3 regions of the Exiguobacterium abrahamii genome follow, and region 2 is predicted to be linked to each of the others. Evidence: riboswitches for the same ligand, from Rfam matches in the RefSeq annotation. Region 2 holds a riboswitch; each other region holds the start of a gene.
What was found. Region 2 has a riboswitch for S-adenosylmethionine ahead of msrA (peptide-methionine (S)-S-oxide reductase MsrA). Riboswitches for the same ligand answer to the same signal wherever they lie in the genome.

Region 1 (4,657 bases), on a different contig from region 2:
TTGATGATGAGATCGTACAAGTCATCGAAGCACTCGCACAAGACGGAAAACGCGTCATTTGTGCAGGTCTTGATCAAGATTTCCGGGCAGAGCCATTCGGCAAGATGCCGGAATTACTGGCGCGCGCAGAATTCGTAACGAAGCTACAGGCCATCTGTCTTTCGTGTGGGGATCCGGCTTCCCGGACACAACGGTTGATTGATGGAAAACCAGCGAACTACGATGATCCGATCATCCTAGTAGGCGCTTCAGAATCGTATGAGCCACGATGCCGCCATTGCCATGAGGTGCCTGGAAAACCGAAGCCGCTCCAGTCGGTGCAGCACCAAGAAAATTAAAAAAAGACGAACCGATCGCGGTCGTCCTTTGATGTAGCAGCTATTCGCTTCTAAGTGAATAGCTGTTTTTTTTTATTATCCCGTTTCCTGTGAGAACCGGCTTGAGCGTTCGATGAAGCGGATCGTCTCACGAACGATCAAATCCTGATCATGATCGAGTGTCGCGACGTGATACGAGTTCAGTAAACAGTAGCTGCGTTTATCATTCGTCCCGATATGTTGATGCAGATAATCTGAGCTCGATGGCGGAACGACGTGATCCGTCGCCGAGTAAAGAATCAAGGTCGGTAGAAGGATCGATCCAAGACGTCCTTTCGTCTCATCCATCAGACGAACGAGTTCGAACGCACAACGGCTTGGAACGAGGTCATAAATGATTTCGAAAGCAGACCGCTTGATGTCCGGTGCCCCTTCCGGTAAATACTCTGGACCGTCGTCGAACGATAGTGCTTCATAGGATGGAACGGAAAGAGCGGCATTGATCGTAATGATGCCGGCGAACGGAATGCCGTCAGCGGCGAGTGACAGTGCAAGCGTCGCCCCCATCGATTGACCGATGACGAAGACTTGATCGCATGTTTCTTGTAAACGTTCATAGCCGTCTTGCAGGCTTTGCTTCCAACATCGAGCAGTCGATTGTTCAAACTCGCGGACGTTCGTTCCATGTCCACGTAAGCGCGGGGCATAGACGGTAAAACCTTCAGCAGCGAATGCCTCACCGACGTCTCGGACACTTTGCGGAGTGGCATTAAACCCATGACAGATTAGAATGCCGATCGGTCCACCTTGAAAATAAAACGCTTCAGCACCAGTCAATACAGGATAGTTCATCATTACTATTTTTCCTCCATTCATGAAAAAAACTCGTCGACGTCACTGCTTGGACGCCCACGAGTTTTTCACCGTATCATCCAAAGCCGCGCTTTGCTGGTCGGAGCACCTTACAGATTGCAGGTTGCCGTGAAGTCATAGAGCCAGGTCTCTCGTTCACTCTTGATAAATATCATATTGGAATTGTCGGAATAATCATTGAAACGATGGTAGCACGTTCGAAAATGACTTGTCAAATCGTTCTTGACGAATCATGATCCGTTCATTAAGCTAATTCGTAACTTGTTTATCCATCGATATGCGCCAAATGGATTATTTTTGCAAAGTTGGTTGACTTTTAAAGTTTCGACCCGTAATGTAAAAATTAGTTTTACGACATAAGCAACAACGCAACAACACACATACGAATTTCATACCGCAATACTTATCCAGAGAGGTGGAGGGACTGGCCCTACGAAACCTCGGCAACAGACTCATTATGAGCACTGTGCCAATTCCATCAGACAGATGTCTGAGAGATGAGTGGAGTGGATTCTGCCACTGTGCGGATCCAGGTCTCTTCTTGTTTCTCAAGAAGAGACCTTTTTTGTTGAATGAAGGGGGAAAACGGAATGATTGCATTTCATCAAGTCAAAAAAACGTACGTCACGAAAGATCAGACGATCGCAGCGCTCGACGGTGTCGACCTGACAATCGAAAAAGGCGAAATCTTTGGTGTCATCGGCTTTAGCGGTGCCGGAAAAAGTTCACTGCTCCGCTGCGTCAATCTGTTGGAACGACCGACGTCAGGAACGGTGACGGTCGATGGGGAAGATTTAACGCAACTGTCTCCGAAAAAATTGCGCCAAGCAAAACAACGGATCGGCATGATCTTTCAGCACTTCAATCTATTGAATGCGAACACGGTCTTTACGAACGTTGCGAAGCCACTCGTTCTCGCAGGCGTCAAGAAAGATGAGATTCGCCGCCGGGTGACGGAGTTGCTCGAATTCGTTGATCTCGCGGATAAGGCGGATCATTATCCGGATCAATTGTCGGGTGGACAGAAACAGCGCGTTGGTATCGCCCGGGCACTCGCGACGCAACCTTCCGTCCTCTTATGTGACGAAGCGACGTCAGCGCTCGATCCCCAGACGACGCATCATATTCTCCAGTTATTAAAACGGATTAATGCCGAGTACGGGATCACGATTCTCTTGATCACCCACGAGATGGGCGTCATCCGGGAGATTTGCGACCGCGTCGCTGTCATTGAAGCTGGGAAACTGATCGAGTCAGGAACGGTCTTTGACGTCTTTTCAAATCCGCAGACTGAGACAGCGAAAAACTTCGTCCGCTCTGTCATGCATGACGAGATTCCAGCATCGATTCGTCAGTTGATCGAGTCGCGGAGTGCACATCCAATTTATAAGATTCATTTTCTCGGACACCATACCGGTCAACCACTCTTATCGCAAGTCGCAAAACGCTTTGACGTCGATGTCAATATCTTGCACGGGAGCATCACAGAGTTGCAGGAGACACCGTTTGGCACTCTGCTCGTTGAACTGATCGGTGAGCCGGCTGAAGTGAAACGAGCGTTACACTACATCGATCAGGCACAGGTGACGGTCGAGGAGGTACTTGCCCATGCTAGTTAATTACAGTGATATCTGGACAGCATTTTTGCAGACGATGACGATGGTATCCGTCTCACTCTTATTCTCGACCTTGATCGGTTTACCACTCGGGATCCTGCTTGTTGTCACGCGAAAAGGCGCATTGCTTGAAAATGTTCCACTGTTCACGTTCTTCAACAGTATCGTCAATATTTTCCGCTCGATTCCGTTCATCATCTTACTCGTCGCAATCATCCCCTTGACGCGCTTGATCGTTCAGACATCGATCGGAACAGAAGCCGCCATCGTCCCGCTCGTCTTTTACGCCGCACCGTACATGGCACGTTTGATTGAGAGTTCGTTACTCGAAGTCGATAAAGGCGTTCTTGAAGCAGCAGAAGCGATGGGCGCAACACCGTTTCAAACGATTTTCCGCTTCCTTCTGCCGGAGGCACTTGGTTCACTCATCCTGAACTTAACGATCGCGACGGTCGGCTTGATTGGGGCGTCAGCGATGGCAGGTGCCATCGGTGGTGGCGGTTTGGGTGACTTAGCAATTACTTATGGTTATCAACGATTCGATACGAAAGTCATGATCATCACGGTCGGGATTCTCGTCATTTTAGTCCAAGGCTTACAGACGACAGGCAACATCGTCGCACGAAAAATCAGAAGACATTAATCAAGGGAGCGATTCAGTCATGAAAAAAGCAGTAGCAATTGGAGCAACACTCACGACGATTTTATTTGCCGGGTGCGCAGCATCAGGAGAAGACGAAAAGACGATCAAGCTCGGTGTCAGCGGTTCAGACACACAAGTTTGGGATTATGTCGCGAAAAAAGCAGAGAAGGAAGGCATCAAAATCGAGCTCGTCAAGTTCTCCGATTATGTCCAGCCGAACATGGCACTGGCTGAGGGCGAGATCGACGCCAATGCCTTCCAGACGATTTCCTACTTCAACGCCTTCAAGAAGGAACACAAGTTGAAGCTATCACCGATCGCGACGACCGTCATCGCACCGATGGGGATCTACTCGGATAAATACAAGGACGTCAAAGACATTCCAAATGGCGGGAAAATCGCCGTTCCGAACGAAGCGACGAACATGGGGCGCGCCCTCTTATTACTGCAAGAAGCGAGTCTGATCAAGCTACCGGACGACTTCGATGGCAACGGCTCGGTCGATAAGATCGTCGAGAATCCGAAGAAGCTGAAAATCGTTCCGATCGTCGCCGGGCAAACGCCACGCGTCTTACCGGACGTCGCGGCATCAATCATCAACAATGGCATTGCCGTTGACGCTGGCTTCAACCCGATCAAGGACTCGATCGTTCATGAGAACGAGACAGCCAAACCATACATCAACATCATCGCGACACGGACGGAAGATAAGAACAAAAAAGAACTGAAAAAAATCGCGTCGCTGTATCAACAAAAAGATGTCGCGGCCTTCATCAAAAAAGAATATAAAGGCAGTACGATCCCGACGTTCGTTCCACTGAGCGATATCGGCGAATAAATTTAAAAGGAGAGTGGACAGTATGACGACACCAGTACGCACGACATGGGTAGAGACGATTGAACAAGACATCGAACAAAAACGGGAATCGCATCTTGAGACAAGTCACCGGATTCATGCAACGCCGGAAATCGGGAACGAGGAATTCTTTGCTTCGCGGCTCCATGCGGAACGTCTAACGGCGGAAGGTTTTACGGTAGAACTCGGCGTCGCGGGACACGAGACCGCATTCTTCGCGAAGAAGTCGAGCGACCGACCAGGCGCGACGATTGCCTTTCTGGCTGAATATGATGCGTTACCAGGCATTGGTCACGCGTGCGGACATAACATCATCGGCACGACGAGTGTCGCGGCAGCGATCGCACTCAGT
Region 2 (4,657 bases):
TAACTCGATCTGTTCACGGTATGCTTTATAGTGGTCGGATGCGATATGCGCTTCAAGCGCCTCTTCGTCACGATACACTTCATACAGCATGAACTGATGCTCATCCTCGATCGATTGATGCAAGGAATAGCGCAAGCATCCTTCCTCTTTTTGCGCGGCATGATAGACCGTTTGTAGAATCGGAAAGACTTGATCCGCGAGTCCTGCTTTGATGGTAAGTACAGCGTTGACGACGATTTCTCCCATGTTTCATTATCCCCTTTCGTGATTACCTGTATCTGTACCCATTTTCACGAAAAAACACACGTCAAAGGAGCTTGAAGATGCAAACACAACTTTTTGAAGCACTCGAACAATTCGAACCAAAGATGATTGCGTTACGGCGTGATTTTCATCGACATCCGGAACTTTCTTTCCAGGAAGTCCGTACACCAGAACGGATTGCAAACTTTTATGCGGAGCAGGGCATCCCTTATCAAACAGCCGTCGGAGGTCGTGGTGTCGTCGCGACGATCGAAGGCAAACAGCCTGGTCCGACGATTGCGGTCCGTGCAGATTTCGATGCTTTACCACTTCAAGAAGAGACAACACTTGCCTTCCGGTCGATCCATCCCGGTGTCATGCATGCCTGTGGACACGATGGACATACGGCGATGGTGATGGCCCTTGCTGCTACACTCTATCCGTTACGAGATCAATTGCAAGGAACGATTCGAATCATCCATCAGCATGGAGAAGAGGTCTTTCCCGGTGGAGCCATCCAAATGATCGAAGCCGGCGTCCTCGAAGGCGTCGATGCGATTTTTGCGACACATCTCGAAAATGATTTACCGGTCGGTACGATCGGTTTTCGAGAAGGACATACATTATGTGCAATCGACGAATTCGAAATCATCGTCCATGGTCAAGGTGGACATGCGCAAGCACCGCACAAAACAAAAGATGCGCTCGTCGCTGGAGCGCAGCTCGTCTGTAACTTACAGCATCTCGTCAGTCGACGGGTCGATCCGTTCGAGCCGGCAGTTCTTGCAATCGGATCCTTCCATGCGGGAACGGCGCCGAACATCGTCACGGGTGAAGCACGCATCGTCGGCGAAATTCGGACGTTCAATGAGACATTGCGGCATCAGCTCCGGCAAGAAGTCGATCTTGTCGCCAAAACGACATGTGCCGGCATTGGTGCCACCTATTCAATCGACTTCACGACTGGTTACCCGGCGCTCTGGAATCATCCGGACGAGACAAAACTCGTTCAGGAAGCCGCTTCTTTCTTACCGGAAGCATCCGTCCGGGCACTCACACCAATGATGGCTGCGGATGACTTCGCGCATTATCTAACGCATGTGCCAGGAAGTTACTTCTTTACCGGCTCCGGATATACGGACGGTCGCGTCAACTATCCACAGCATCATCCGCAGTACGAAATCAACGAACAGGCGTTGTTGGTTGGTGCGAAGACACTCGGAGCGACGGTTTTACGTGCCTTGAAACCTAAGGATTGACTTTATTTCTGTGTGAATGGTATCATCACAACAATGATAACGAATGACATCAACTTCATATACCCTTATCAAGAGTGGACCGAGAGATCTGGATCGATGACGTCCCAGCAACCTGCGCATAGCAAGGTGCTACGACCAGCAAAGCGAAAGCTTTGGTTGATAAAAAGCGGCGACTCCTTTTGCAACCAAGCGAAGGAGTCGTTTTCGTTTTTCTCGCTGTCAGACATACAATGGGAATTTCCCACGGAGAGGAAGAGACGGATGGAAAAAGCAACATTTGCAGGTGGATGTTTTTGGTGCATGGTGACACCGTTTGAAGAATTACCAGGAATCGAGGGAATCGTATCGGGTTACATGGGCGGTCACGTCGATAACCCAACGTACGAGCAAGTCAAAACAGGAACGACGGGACATCTCGAAGTCGTCCAAATCACGTTTGATCCGAGCCTGTTCCCGTACGAGCGTCTGCTCGAACTCTACTGGCCACAAACGGATCCAACAGATGCAGAAGGTCAATTCCAAGATCGCGGCACGCAGTACGCACCAGCGATTTTCTATCATACGGATGCACAGCATGAAGCAGCAATCGCTTCCCGTGATGCCCTCGCTGCAAGCAATCGTTTCAAACAACCGATCGTGACGCGAATCGATGCCGCTTCTGAATTTTATCCGGCGGAAGAGTACCATCAAGACTTCCATAAGAAAAATCCAGAGCACTATAAAAAAGATCGTGCTGCTTCTGGTCGCGATGCTTTCATCGAGCAGGAATGGAAAGATACGACGACGGTCTAATCACCTCGAACCACATACAGTAGCTGAGACTGATTTCAAACATCTCGTCCTTCCCTTACTTTCAGTAGAAAGTGGAGGATGATCGAGATGTTACGGGAGTCAGTTTTTTTGCATGTAAACAAACGGTGTCTTCTTTACTAATACCCTTACATAAATTTGTAACCGTTTACAAATGGAGTCATTTATTTTACGGTTAATAAAAATTAACCGGTTAAAAAGGAGATGATTGCATGGAACAAAAAGCGATTCACATATTAGAGAGCTATGAACAATTAAAAGTGATCAGTGATCCGTTACGAACAAAAATCCTCATGCTTCTCGTAGAAAAACCACATACGGTACATCAGTTAGCCCACGTACTGACGTTATCCCGCGCGAAGATCCTCTATCACGTACGAGAACTTGAAAAGCATGACTTGATTCGTCTCGTCCGGACGGAAGAACAGGGCGGCAATCTATTGAAATACTATCAAGCGATTGCTCGAGGATACATTCCTGCCGATCATCTACTGAACTTCGTCGAGACGAAAGAGGCGACCCGGCAGTCGTATCTCGAAGTATTGGACCGGGCAAAGACACGCGTTCTTACGGCTCCGACAGCTACTTTTTCTCCTTCATCTTCGAACGTCGAGGACTGGATGAGCTTATCACTTCAAAAGGAACTGACGATGTCTGAAGCCGACTTTCAACGCTTTGCTACAAAGTATCGTGCTCTATTGGACGAGTTCACACGGTCTCCTTCACGAGACGCAAAAGATAAAAAACACTTCTATATCATGACAACTGCCTTTGCAATTGATGAACCACTGTTTGAGAACGACGAGGTCTAAATCGGAGGTGTCTTATGCTACCTATTGAAATGGAGACGCAACAATCACTGTTTAAAAATCGATCTTTTTTATTTTTATGGGGGTCCGGTATGTGCTCCGCCCTCTCCCTATCAACCTATCTGTTTGTTGAACAATGGTATGTCATCCATACGCTAAACCAGGCGTCATATCTCGGATTCGTCCTCATGACCACCTTGTTACCCCGTATTTTTCTCATGTTGTTCGGTGGCGTCTTATCCGATCGCTATAAACGTTCGACGATCATGCGTATCTCAAGCGGTCTACGGATCAGTTTTATAATTTGCCTCCTCGTGTTACTTCATGCCGATCAGCTTACATTGCTGACGATTTTAGGATTTGCCTTTTTATTCGGTAGTGTGGAAGCATTCTTTTCGCCAGCGAATGCTTCCTTACTGCCTACACTCGTTTCGAAAGAACAGCTCACTAAAGCCAATTCATTGATTCAGACATCTAATCAAATCGTTCTCTTTTCAGGTCCGATTCTTGGTGGAGTCATCCTCAGCCATTCCTCTTACTCGTACGTCTTTCTCGTGATTTTCGGAACACTCTGTCTGACGCTTCTCTTCACGTATGGTATTCGTGAATCTAAGGTCAAGCGAGCACGTCAGCATTCAGCTCTCTTTGAACTAAAAGAAGGGTTGCATTACGTCTTTCACTTTCAGCAACTCAAGCAGACACTTTTTCTTGTCATCTGTGTCAATTTCTTTTTCTTTGGACCACTCTTACTCGGAATCCCCTTACTCGTTCATGATGTGCTTCAAGGAGATGCGATGGATTTAAGTTATATGCAAGGGGCTTATCAAATGGGAATGCTCGGAGGGGCGCTCTGGAGTGGTTTTACACAGACGAAAGCAAATGGGCTTACCTCATCGGTCCGATTAATTGGCGCCTTAGGTCTGCTTCTCTTTCTGCTTAGTCAAGTCCAACAGATTTCGTTGTACCTGATCATCCTGTCATCACTTGGTGTCCTTTCTTCGATCATCAATATTCGCTTCATTACGTTCATCCAGTCTCAGTGTGCGGAACAGACGATGGGACGTGTCATGAGTGTCGTCAATGCCGCGTCAAACGGTCTCATTCCACTATCTTACGCGCTCCTCTCGTTTCTACTGTCGTTTCACGTTTCGATCACGACAATTATGTTGTACTGCGGTCTTCTCATTATTGTTCTCTCGCTTTACTTCGGAAGACGAATGGTTCATCTATTCGATTGAGATCAAGTCACAACACATAAAAACATGCGAATCTCCCGATCGAATTAGCGGGAAACGCGCATGTTTTATTTAGTCAATCTAGAACGTGAGTGTTCATCCTCGACTCCTGCAGGGAAAGAAAGCGCGAGTCGCGCTTTCGTCAGGGTCAGGTAAGACCCGGCAAATCGCATGGAATGCGGGATGACGCGGCTTACCTCCCGCCTGCGGAAAGCGAGGATGATAGAAACGTTCGTCAGTCGATCGAACGAGTATCAGATTTTTTAAGAGACTTGCTTCGGCATATCCTTCGCTTTCTCTT
Region 3 (4,657 bases), on a different contig from region 2:
CTTCCGGTAAGAGGACACTGACGATGATCCGCAATGGTTTCGCCCCACAGGCTTCCGCTGCTTCGATTAGACCAGGCGGAATTTCGCGGAGTGATGTTTCGACGAGGCGTGCGAGAAATGGAATCGCTGCGACACTAAGGCTGACGGACGCTGCCGTCGGACCGATCGTATTGTCGAGTAAGAACTTCGTCAACGGAATGAGGGCAACGAGCAAGATGATGAACGGTAGCGACCGGACGATGTTGACGACGAAGTCAAGAACACGGCGGACGGCAAGGTTTTGAAAAAATAATCCGCGGTCGGTGACGAACAAGAGAATCCCGAGCGGAATCCCGACGACCAATGCGAAGGCAAGTGAAATTCCGACCATCCACGCCGTCTCACCGAGCGCCTTCAAGAGCTCCGGTAACATCGTTTGAATACGATCAAGCCACATCCTGAATCACCTCGAGTGCATGAAGTTCCGTCGCGAGCCAGTCGAGGGCAGGAGCGATTTGGTCGGATGAGCCCGTCAAGCTGACAATCAGGACACCGAAGGCGACGTCTTGAATGTAGTCGACCTTACCGTGCAAGATGCTGACCGAGATATCGTAACGGCGTATCGCTTCTGATAACGTACTCTCACCGGTCTTCTCGCCCGTGAACTGTAAGCGGATGATCTTACCCGGCGTTGCCTGTAAGATGCGTTCCGGCAATTCGATTTGTAGTGCCGTATCGACATAATGTTGCGTCACCGGATGCTTGGCTTGACTGAACAAGTCATAGGTTGAGGCGACTTCAACGACTTCACCTTGCGACATGACCGCGACGCGATGGCAAATCTGTTTGACGACATCAATCTCATGCGTGATGAGGACGATCGTCAATCCGAGTCGTTCATTCAAATCCTTCAGCAGTTCAAGGATCTGAAGTGTCGTAACAGGGTCAAGAGCGGATGTCGCTTCATCACATAACAAGACGGTCGGATTGTTTGCGAGTGCCCGGGCAATCCCGACGCGCTGTTTCTGTCCACCGCTTAATTGACTCGGGAAGTTCGTCTCAAATCCTTCAAGTCCGACGAGCGAGACGAGCTCGCGAATTCGCTCCGGGAAATCTGCTCGTTTGACGCCAGCGGCCTTGAGCGCAAAAGCGATGTTATCCGCGACGTTGCGCGACTGGATCAATTGGAAATGCTGAAAGATCATTCCTGTCCGCAAGCGAAGTTGACGCAAATCTGCTTTTGACATCCCACCGAGCGAGACACCGTCGACCTTGACGGTTCCTTGTGTCGGATGCTCAAGCCCGTTGATCAGGCGAAGTAATGTACTTTTACCGGCACCGGACTCACCGATGATTCCGAAGATTTCTCCTTTTTGAATCGTCAAATCGACATCCCGTAAGGCAAAAATCGGGGTCCGATCTCGAACGAACCGTTTTGTAATGTGTTTGAATTCAATCATCCGCTCATCTCCTCATACAAAAAAAGTCGCTTTTTCCTAGTAGCGGAGCAACCAGAAAAAAAGCGACGAAAGTGTAAGATTTCGTAACTTATCTCTCAGAATGAAGATCATTCTGTAGGATGTGGCACCGTTCCTTACAGGTGGTTGCCGGACGTCGTTGGGCCTAATCCCTCGGTCGCTCTCGATAAGTAGTTATGCTGTTGGGATTTACTTTAACGGAAATGATTCCCATCTGTCAAATGTTTTTTCAGAATTATTCCGCAACAGGTGTCCGGAACAGGTTGAGCGTTCCGATTCGATCGACGGCTTCTTCTAGACGTTCGACGTCAGCAATTAAGCTGATTCGCACGTAACCTTCACCGTATTCGCCGAAGAAGGATCCAGGGGTCACGGCGACGTGTGCTTCGTCAAGCAGGTGATCGGTGAAGCTTTGGGACGTGTAACCTTCCGGAACAGGAAGCCAGACGAAGAAGGAACCGCCCGGGCGTGGACCACTCCAACCAATCGCATCGAGTTTTGCGAACAACGCATCGCGTCGTGTTTCATACAAGCTACTTAACTCACGGACGCACGTTTGGTCACTCGTCAGAGCGACGGTCGCCGCATGCTGAATCGGTGTGAAGGCACTGACGTAGAGATGTTCTTGGTATGTTTCGATGCTTGAGATGACGGACGGATTTCCGATCGCGAAGGCAATCCGGAAGCCGGACATGTTGAAGCGTTTTGAGAGTGAGAATAGCTCAATCCCGACGTCTTTCGCCCCTTCCGTCTGCAGGAAGCTACGTGTCGGACCATCGAAACTGATGCCACCGTATGCTAAGTCATGGACGACGCAGATATCATGGGCATCGGCGAAAGCGACTGTCTGTTCGAAGGCTTCTGCCGTTGCGGTCGCACCCGTCGGATTACTCGGATAGTTGAGGAACAACATCCGGGCACGCTCGACGTCCGTCGTATCAAGTAAGTCGTAATCCGGTAAGAAGTTATTTTTCTCAAGCAACGGAAGCGTGATCGGGTAAGCACCAGCAAGTGCGGCGCCAGACAGGTAATCCGGGTATCCTGGATCCGGAACGATGACACCCTCTCCAGGGTTGACGATCGTCTGCGGTAAGGCGACGATGCCGGCTTTACTGCCGAGGAGAATTGCGACTTCCGTTGCCGGATCGATCGTGACACCGAATTCAGTCGCATAAAAGCGCGCGACGGCTTGTTTTAGAAAATCATGTCCACGAAACGGTGGATATTGAAGGTTCGTCGGTTCATCGATCGCCTGTTTCAGTGCGTCGAGAATATGTACGGGCGTCGTTTGATCGGGTGTTCCTTGACCAAGTGTGATGACATCGTGACCTGCTGCTTTGACAGCGCCAATTCGATTCGCAAGTTCAGCGAAGACGGGTGCAGGAAGCCGGTCGATGGCGATGGATGGAGCGAAATGTTTCATGGATGCGTGCCTCCTTCGTGGTATTGTCGTCAAGGATAACGAATATTCAGTCAAAAGAAAAGAACTTTTTCGAAATTCAAAAAAATTGTCGGATAAACAGGTACAGATAAGTGGAGCGGGAATAAAGAGTAGGGAGAGGAGTGGGAAGATGAAGCGAGCTAAATGGAAAGAGTCAGTCGTCTATCAAGTCTACTGGCGTAGCTTTAAAGATTCGAACGGGGATGGGATTGGTGATTTACGAGGTGTCATCGACAAGCTTGATTACATCGCTTCACTTGGTGTCGATGTCGTGTGGTTGAATCCGTGTTATCGTTCCCCAGACGTCGATAACGGCTATGATATTGCCGATTATTACGAGATCATGGAAAAAGCGGGAACGATGGGAGATCTAAAGGAGTTGATCACGGCCGCTCATGCCCGTGGATTAAAGGTCATTCTCGATTTAGTCGTGAACCATACGAGTGACCAGCATGACTGGTTCCGTCAGTCGCGAGAGCGGATCAACGATAAGGATGACTGGTACATCTGGCAGGAAGGCACGAAAGAGACGCCTCCGAACAACTGGCGCTCGTACTTTGCGCCAAGCCCGTGGACGTGGAGTGAAGAACGCGGGCAGTATTATTTTCATTCCTTCGCCAAAGAGCAGCCCGACTTAAATTGGGAGCACCCAGCTGTGAGGCAAGCGATCTACGACATGATGAACTGGTGGATCGCTCAAGGAATCGACGGCTTCCGAATGGATGTCATCAACTTGATCAAAAAACGATCGCTTGAGGATGTCGCCAATCCGTTTGATCTCTCGTACCTTGGAAATCAGCCCGGCGTGCATGACTTTTTGCAGGAGATGCATGCGAATGTTCTCGCTGGTAAAGACTTGTTTACAGTCGGTGAGATTCCGTTCGTTGGTCCAGAAGACGGACTGTTATATGTCAGTGAAGACCGAAAAGAACTTCGGACGCTATTTCACTTCGAAATCGCGGATGACATGGAGGCGATGGATCTCTTACGATTCAAGGAGATTCAAAAACGCTGGTACGACGTCTTATACCCATTAGGTGTCAATTCACAGTTCCTCAACAACCATGATCATACACGACAAGTGACGCGCTTCGGCAGTGAACGATACCGCGTCGAGAGCGCGAAACTACTCGGTTTGATGTTGCATACGTTACCGGGCATTCCATATGTGTATCAAGGAGAAGAAATCGGGATGACGGGGATTCGTTTCTCGGATCCGTCGCTTTATCAAGACGTCGCCTTTCGAAATCGATACGAAGAGCGCGTCGCTGGTGGAGAGGACCCAGAGGTCGTACTCTCGTCGATGCAGTTACTCGCGCGTGATAATTCCCGTACGCCGATGCAGTGGGACGATACACATGCAGCTGGCTTTACGAGTGGTAAACCGTGGTTAGCGGTCAATCCGAATTATACGGACATCAATGTCGCGCAAGCAGAAGCCGATCCATCGTCCGTGCTTGCTTTTTACAAGTCGCTGATTCAGATGCGAAAGGATCATCCGATCATGGTCTACGGTACGTACCGCGACTTAGCACTCCATGATCCGTATCTCTATATCTATGAGCGGGAATTAGAGGGAGAAGTCTGGCGGATCGTCCTCAACGTACATGATGAACCGATGCAGACCGCCCTTGTCTTACCGCGGGAGAAGTTGCTCGTATCAAATTATCCGGATAGCCCGGATATCTTGCGTCCCTACGAAGCACGCGTCTATCGTTATTCTGTTGCAGAACAGACATGAGTCGTCTGTAGAAAAAAA

Region 1: it holds a riboswitch for S-adenosylmethionine, as region 2 does, so the genes downstream of both, ITJ88_RS00405 (methionine ABC transporter ATP-binding protein) here and msrA (peptide-methionine (S)-S-oxide reductase MsrA) in region 2, are expected to answer to the same signal.
Region 3: it holds a riboswitch for S-adenosylmethionine, as region 2 does, so the genes downstream of both, ITJ88_RS01255 (methionine ABC transporter ATP-binding protein) here and msrA (peptide-methionine (S)-S-oxide reductase MsrA) in region 2, are expected to answer to the same signal.

What each region holds. Positions count from the first base shown of each region.
Region 1 is NZ_JADOYC010000001.1:69,406-74,062, forward strand. Features, by position in the region: gene ITJ88_RS00395 (thymidine kinase) at 1-338, shown strand, start outside; gene ITJ88_RS00400 (alpha/beta hydrolase) at 414-1,172, opposite strand; SAM riboswitch class I at 1,240-1,341, opposite strand; SAM riboswitch class I at 1,591-1,694, shown strand; gene ITJ88_RS00405 (methionine ABC transporter ATP-binding protein) at 1,781-2,809, shown strand; gene ITJ88_RS00410 (methionine ABC transporter permease) at 2,799-3,449, shown strand; gene ITJ88_RS00415 (MetQ/NlpA family ABC transporter substrate-binding protein) at 3,469-4,287, shown strand; gene ITJ88_RS00420 (M20 family metallopeptidase) at 4,310-4,657, shown strand, end outside.
Region 2 is NZ_JADOYC010000003.1:36,415-41,071, forward strand. Features, by position in the region: gene ITJ88_RS11430 (putative quinol monooxygenase) at 1-246, opposite strand, end outside; gene ITJ88_RS11435 (M20 metallopeptidase family protein) at 324-1,502, shown strand; SAM riboswitch class I at 1,565-1,668, shown strand; gene msrA (peptide-methionine (S)-S-oxide reductase MsrA) at 1,764-2,294, shown strand; gene ITJ88_RS11445 (winged helix-turn-helix domain-containing protein) at 2,525-3,124, shown strand; gene ITJ88_RS11450 (MFS transporter) at 3,139-4,359, shown strand; gene ITJ88_RS11455 (DMT family transporter) at 4,620-4,657, opposite strand, start outside.
Region 3 is NZ_JADOYC010000001.1:253,763-258,419, forward strand. Features, by position in the region: gene ITJ88_RS01250 (methionine ABC transporter permease) at 1-436, opposite strand, end outside; gene ITJ88_RS01255 (methionine ABC transporter ATP-binding protein) at 426-1,439, opposite strand; SAM riboswitch class I at 1,525-1,630, opposite strand; gene ITJ88_RS01260 (aminotransferase class I/II-fold pyridoxal phosphate-dependent enzyme) at 1,693-2,880, opposite strand; gene ITJ88_RS01265 (glycoside hydrolase family 13 protein) at 3,029-4,639, shown strand.